Asanoa sp. WMMD1127: one gene and its partner. The protein of the gene in region 2 interacts with the protein of the main gene of each other region in a pairwise test. Links are inferred from orthologs where the notes say so. Each region holds a gene or a part of one and is shown on either strand. Other genes may lie near its edges.

What was found.
Region 1: the proteins of O7635_RS29700 (region 2) and O7635_RS32100 interact in binary tests that used the Escherichia coli proteins (3 or more experiments, as listed by UniProt). The link is inferred for Asanoa sp. WMMD1127 from one-to-one orthologs.

The regions. Positions count from the first base shown.
Region 1 is NZ_JARUBP010000001.1:6,713,634-6,717,112, forward strand. Bases 41-3,208 are described here. They hold O7635_RS32100 (DUF4118 domain-containing protein), read right to left. Parts: upstream 2,837-3,208; coding sequence 245-2,836; downstream 41-244. Other genes in these bases: O7635_RS32095 (AMP-binding protein), read left to right, coding at 41-191; O7635_RS32105 (potassium-transporting ATPase subunit C), read right to left, coding at 2,860-3,208. In the rest of the region: more of O7635_RS32095, read left to right, coding at 1-40; more of O7635_RS32105, read right to left, coding at 3,209-3,479. UniProt on the Escherichia coli protein: Member of the two-component regulatory system KdpD/KdpE involved in the regulation of the kdp operon. KdpD may function as a membrane-associated protein kinase that phosphorylates KdpE in response to environmental signals.
Region 2 is NZ_JARUBP010000001.1:6,218,843-6,221,962, reverse strand. The notes cover bases 185-2,993. They hold O7635_RS29700 (response regulator), read right to left. Parts: upstream 2,027-2,993; coding sequence 1,343-2,026; downstream 185-1,342. Other genes in these bases: O7635_RS29705 (GNAT family N-acetyltransferase), read left to right, coding at 836-1,330; O7635_RS29710 (DUF899 family protein), read left to right, coding at 189-836. In the rest of the region: O7635_RS29715 (DUF4037 domain-containing protein), read right to left, coding at 1-131. UniProt on the Escherichia coli protein: Member of the two-component regulatory system KdpD/KdpE involved in the regulation of the kdp operon.

The DNA of each region.
Region 1 (3,479 bases), 490 kb from region 2 along the record:
TGGTCGGCCGGCCCGACGACGACCTGGGCCAGCGCGTCGTCGCGTACGTAGTGGCCGACGCCGTGGCCCCGGACGTGCTGGTCCAGCATGTGGCCGCCACGCTGTCGGCACACAAGCGCCCCCGCGAGGTGGTCTTCGTCGACGCCCTCCCCCGCAACGCCCTCGGCAAGGTCCAGAAGCACCGCCTCTGACCCCGCAGGCAACACCCGTCAGCCCCCCGGCCGGTCACGGCTCCGGCGGCGCATCATCGCCGGTGTCGGCGTTCCCGGACGGCCCGCTCGACCGCCTCGGTGGCGGCGCCGTCGCCGGGTGACACCGCGGCGGGGAGCGCGAGCACCATGGTCAGGCCGCCGCCGTTGGTGGTCTCCGGCACGAGCGTGCCGCCCATCGCCTCCGCGAGGCCGCGGGACAGCGCCAGCCCGAGGCCGACGCCGTTGTGGTTGTCGCGATCGCCCATCCGCTGGAAGGGGACGAACACCTTGTCGCGGTCCGGCTCCGGGATGCCCGGGCCGTGGTCGACCACCCGCAGCTCGACCCGGTCGTCCTGGTAGCGGGCCGTGACCTGGGGCGGCCGGCCGGGCGGGCTGAACCGCAGCGCGTTGGCGATCAGGTTGACCAGGATCCGCTCGAGCAGGCCCGGGTCCGCGGCGACGGCCGGCAGGTCGGCGGTGAGGTCGGACCGCACCACCAGGCCGTTCGGGCCGAGCTCGTCCAGCGCCCGGGGCACCGCGTCCTCCAGGCCGATCTCCGCGAGGGTCACGCCGAGCGCGCCCGCCTGGAGCCGGCTCAGGTCGAGCAGGTTGTCGACGAGGCGGCCGAGCCGCACGAGCGACTCGTTGGCGGCGGCGAGCAGTTCGTCGCGGTCCTCGTCGGAGAACGCCACCTCCTCGCCGAGCAGGCTGTCGACGGCGGCCTTGGCGGAGGCCAGGGGTGTACGCAGGTCGTGGCTGACCGCCGCCAGCAGGGCGGTCCGCATCCGGTCGGCCTCGGCCAGCGGGCGTGCCTGGGCCGCCTGCTCGGCGAGCCGCTCGTGCCGCAGGGCGACGGCGGCCTGCGCCGCGAACGCCTCGATCAGCCGGCGGTCGGCGGCCGCCGGGGTCCGCCCGCGCAGCGCGAGCACGAGGCTGTCGTCGACGGCGACCTCGGTCTGCGCTTCGCCGGGCGCGCAGCACGGCGGTCCGCCGACGCTGGCGGCGACGTCCCAGGACTGCGGGCTGCGTTGCCGGTCCGGGCGCTCGCCGGCGCCGGTGCGGCGCTCCAGCAGCGTCACCGTCTCGAGCCCGAACGTCTCCCGCAACCGCTCCAGCAGTGCGGTGAGCGGCCCGGTGCCGCGCAGCACGCTGCCGGCCACCGTGGAAAGGGTCTGCGCCTCGGCGCTGGCCTGCGCGGCCTCGCGGGTGCGGCGGGCCGCCACGTCGACGATCCACGACACGGCGGCCGCGATGGCCACGAAGACGGCCAGCGCCAGGATGTTCTCGCGCTCGGCGATCGTCCACTGGTTGGTCGGCGGGGTGAAGAAGTAGTTGAGCAGGAGGGACGCCCCCACCGCGGCGAGCAGCGCGGGCCAGATGCCGCCGACGAGGGCGATGCCGACGACCGCGGCCAGGAACAGCAGCATCTCGCTCGGCAGCGAGAGGTCGGGACGCAGCGGGAGCAGCGCGCCGGCGAGCGCGGGCAGGCCGGCGAGCACGAGCGCGAAGCCGATCAGGCGGCGCCGGGGCGAGAGCGCGGGTGCCGGCACCGCGAGGCGGCCGCGGCCGACCTCGGGGTGCGGCACCAGGTGCACGTCGATCGCGTCCGAGCGGGCCGACGTGGTGACGCCGACGCCCGCGGTGACCAGCTGGGCGAACCGCCCGCGCCGGCTGACGCCTAGGACGAGCTGGGTGGCGTTGACGCCGCGGGCGAAATCGAGCAGGGCGCGCGGGATGTCGCCGCCGACCACCTGGTGGAAGCTGCCGCCCAGGCTCTCCACGAGGAGGCGCTGCTTGGCCAGCAGGGCGGGGTCGGCGCCGGTCAGCCCGTCGGAGTTGGCGACGTGCACCGCCATCAGGTCCGTGCCCTTGCCGCGGGCCGCGATCCGGGCGGCGCGCCGGATCAGCGTGTCGCCCTCGGGACCGCCGGTCACGGCGACGACGACGCGTTCCCTGGTCTCCCAGGTCTTGCCGATCCCGTGCGCGTCCCGGTAACGCTCGAGCTGCTGGTCGACCTTGTCGGCGAGCCAGAGCAGGGCCAGCTCGCGCAGCGCGGTCAGGTTGCCGACCCGGAAGTAGTTGCCGAGCGCGGCGTCGATCTTGTCCTTGTGGTAGATGTTCCCGTGCGCCATCCGCCGGCGCAGCGCCTCCGGTGTCATGTCGACCAGCTCGACCTGGTCGGCGGCGCGCACGACGCTGTCGGGCACGGTCTCCCGTTGGACGATCCCGGTGATCTGCTCGACCACGTCGTTGAGCGACTCGAGGTGCTGGACGTTCACCGTGGACAGCACGGTGATGCCCGCGTCGAGCAGCTCCTGGACGTCCTGCCAGCGCTTCTCGTTGCGCGATCCGGGCACGTTGGTGTGCGCGAGCTCGTCGACGAGCGCGACCTCCGGCCGCCGGGCCAGGACGGCGTCGACGTCGAGCTCGGTGAAGGAGGCGCCGCGGTACTCCGCCGTGCGGCGCGGCACCACCTCCAGGTCACCGATCATCCGGGCGGTGAAGGCCCGGCCGTGCGTCTCGACGAGGCCGACGACCACGTCGGTGCCACGCTCGATCCGGCGTCGCGCCTCGTCGAGCATGGCCACCGTCTTGCCGACTCCCGGGGCGGCCCCGAGATAGATGCGCAGTTCTCCGCGTGCCATGTCCCGGAACCGCCCCGCCTCCGTCAGCGACCCGAAAGCTCGCGGTCGAGTGCCATGTTGAGTCGGAGCACGTTCACCGCGGGCTCACCCATGAAGCCCAGCGCCCGGCCCGTGGTGTTCTCCTCGACCAGCTCGCGCACCGCCGCCGGGTCCACGCCGCGCTCACGCGCGACCCGGGCCACCTGGAGCTGCGCGTACTCCTCGCTGATCTGCGGGTCGAGACCGGAGGCGCTCGCGGTCACCGCGTCCGCGGGCACGGCCGGCTTCGCCGGAGCGTCGCCGCGGATCGGGACGAGCACGCCACCCGAGTAGTCCTCGCCGGGCTTGGCGGCCTCGACCGTGACGCCCTGGTAGGTGGCGATGAACGGCGTCGCGGGTGCGGCCTGGTTGACGCTGACGGCCCGGGTCACGGTGCCGGTCAGGCCCTCCGAGTAGTAGACGCGCAGGACCGCGCCGACGCCGTCCGCGGTGCAGAACGGGCGGGCGCCGGAGACGCCCTCGCGCTCGCCGACCTCGACGCTGCGCGCGCAGACCTGCGTGAGCAGGCTCTGCGAGCCCTCGTCCGGGTTGCCCTCCTCGTCCACCGCGCCGGGGACCGGCAGGGTGTCCTCGATGCTCTCCGGACCCAGGTTCGACGCGGACG
Region 2 (3,120 bases):
TCCGTGTCGAAGCCGAGCACGTCCGAGCCGCTGTCGACGCGGCCGGCCGCGTGCGGCAGGGCGGTCAGGGCCGGCGCTACCAGCTCCGCGTACAACCTGCGACTGACGTCGATGCCGGGTGTGAACCCCATGCGCCCCTCCCGGGTTAGGCTGGAGACGATCACTGTCGGTGACGAGAGGACGAGGCGATGGCGCTCCCCGAAGTCGTGTCCCGCGCACAGTGGCAGACCGCCCGTGACGCGCTCCTGGTCAAGGAGAAGGAGGCGACCCGGGCGCTGGACGACCTGGCCGCCCAGCGACGACGGCTGCCGATGGTGCGGATGCCGGCCGATTATGCGTTCGACGGGCCCGACGGGAAAGCGAGTTTGCGGGACCTGTTCGAGGGTCGCGACCAGCTCGTCGTCTACCAGTTCATGGACAACGGCCCCGACGACATCTGCTCCGGCTGCGCCAGCTTCACCGACAACGTCGGGCGGCTCGAGCACCTGCACGCGCGCGGCACCTCGTACGCCGTCGTCTCCGACATGCCGTTGGACCAGCTCCGGTCGGTGCGGACGCGGATGGAGTGGACGGTGCCGGTCTACTCGTCGCGCGGCACCACGTTCAGCGCCGACATCGGGGCCGGGCGGGGCTTCGCGCTGGCCGTGTTCGTCACCGACGGCGTCGACGCTTACCAGACCTACCTCACCAGCGACCGCGGCGTCGACCGGCTGCGCTTCGACTTCAACATCCTCGACCTCACGCCGTACGGGCGGCAGGAGAGCTGGGAGGACTCGCCGCTGGGCTGGCCGCAGACGGAGCCGTACTCCTGGTGGCGCCTGCACGACGAGTACTGATGTTCACCGTCGCCCGTGGTGCCGCGTCCCATGTGGACGGTCTGGTCGCGCTGCTCGGGCAACGGGAGTTCTTCGCCGCCAAGCTCGCCGCGCAGTCCCGCGGCGAGGGGGTGCTGCTCGTCGGGTGCCTCGACGGCTCGCCGGTCGCCGACGTGTGGGTGGCGTTGTCGCCGGTGCCGGAGCGCGAGGTCAATGAGCACCTCGGCGGGGTGCCGGTGCTGGTCCACCTCGAGGTGGTGTCGGTGCTGCGCAACCGCGGGTTCGGCACGTCGCTCATCGGGGCGGCCGAGTCGCTGGCCCGCTCCCGCGAGCACGCGAGGATCGCGCTCGGCGTGGCGGTCGACAACCCAGGCGCGCGACGGCTGTACGAGCGGCTCGGCTACGGCGAGTGGCCCCACGGCCTGATCTCGACGGGGTACGACTGGGTCGGCAGGGACGGCGTCAAGCGCTGGGTCCCCGAGACGATCACGATGCTGGTCAAATCCCTGCGGTGACCCTGCCGCAGCTCAGGGTTGGAAGCGGTAACCCATCCCCGGTTCGGTCAGCAGGTGCCGCGGGTGGCCGGGGTCGACCTCGAGCTTGCGCCGGAGCTGAGCCATGTACTGGCGGAGGTAGTTGGTCTCGGTCTGGTACTGCGGCCCCCAGACGTCCTGGAGCAGCTGGCGCTGGCTGACCAGCTTGCCGGGGTTGCGCAGGAGGATCTCCAGCAGATGCCACTCGGTCGGGGTGAGCCGCACCTCGCCGGCCCCGTCGGGCGGGTCGACGGTCCGCGCCGCCAGGTCGACGGTGAACGCACCCACCTTGATCACCGGCGCGGCGTCACTGGTGGCGCCCATCCGCCGGGTGACGGCCCGGATCCGGGCGAGCAGCTCGTCGACCCCGAACGGCTTGGTCACGTAGTCGTCCGCCCCGGCGTCGAGCGCGGCCACCTTGTCGGCACTGTCCGCGCGGCCGGACAGCACGATGATCGGCACGGCGGTCCACCCGCGGAGCCCGCGGATCACATCGGTGCCCTCCATGTCGGGAAGGCCGAGATCGAGCACGACGAGATCGGGCGGCCGGGCCGCGGCGGCCTTCAACGCCGTCCCACCATCGGCGGCGACGTCCACGTCGTAGTCGCGGGCCCGCAGATTGATCCGCATGGCCCGCAGGATCTGCGGCTCGTCGTCGACGACCAGGATCCGCGTCACCGCACACCACCGTTCGGCGGCTGCTCGTCGCCCTCGCTCATGTGTTCACCTTCCGCCTTCCGCGGGTCGCTCTCGGCGCCGCCCGCGCCACCGCCGCCGTGCCGGACGCCGTGGCCGCGCCGGGGCCGGTCACGTCCTTGAACGTGACTGCCCGGCGCGCCCTGGCCCGTGGTCGCGGCGGCGTCACGCGGCCGGCGGTTGGCCGAGTCGTCTTCCGTGAGCCGAGGCGGCGAGCCGCCGTTGACCGGGTCGCGCCCCTTCCGGTCGACAGCGGCGCTGTCTGCGAGCCGCGACGGATGGACCGGTTCCGGCACCGGGGCGCCGTCGACCGGTCCAGGTCCGCGAAGCTCCAGGTCCGACGGGCCGAGCCGCGGGATCGGCTGCGGGTCGCGCGGCCAGCGCCGTAGGCGTTCCCGGATCGCCTGGTCGGCGATCTCCGTCGCGCGGGTCTCCGTCGGTTCCACCGACGCCTCGGTCGACGGCAGGGTCAGCACCATCGTCAGCCCGCCGCCCGGTGTCGTCTCCGGCACCAGCGAGCCACCCATCGCCTCCGCCAAACCGCGCGACAGCGCCAGGCCGAGGCCGACGCCCGCGTGGTTGGTGCGGTCGCCGAGCCGCTGGAACGGCTGGAACACCCGGTCGCGGTCCGTGTCCGGGATGCCGGGGCCGCGGTCGATCACCCGCAGCTCGACCCAGCCGGCGTGGTCGCTCGCCGTGATCTTCGGTGGCCGGTCGTCGGGGCTGAACCGGATCGCGTTGCCGATCACGTTGACCAGGATCCGCTCCAGCAGGCCCGGGTCCGCGACCACCAGCGGCAGGTCGTCCGGCATCCGCAGGACCACCGGGGCGGCGGCCGCGCCGATCTCGTCCAGCGCCCGCGGCACCGCCTCCTCCAAACCCAGCGACGCCGGCACCACCCCGAGCGCGCCGGCCTGCAGGCGACTCATGTCGAGCAGGTTCGCGACCAGCCGTCCGAGCCGGTCCAGCGACTCGTCGGCGGTGGCCAGCAGCTCGTCGCGGTCCTCGGGCGAGAACTCCACCTCGTCGCTGCGCAAACTGGTCACCGCCGCCTTGGCGGACGCGAGCGGCGTACG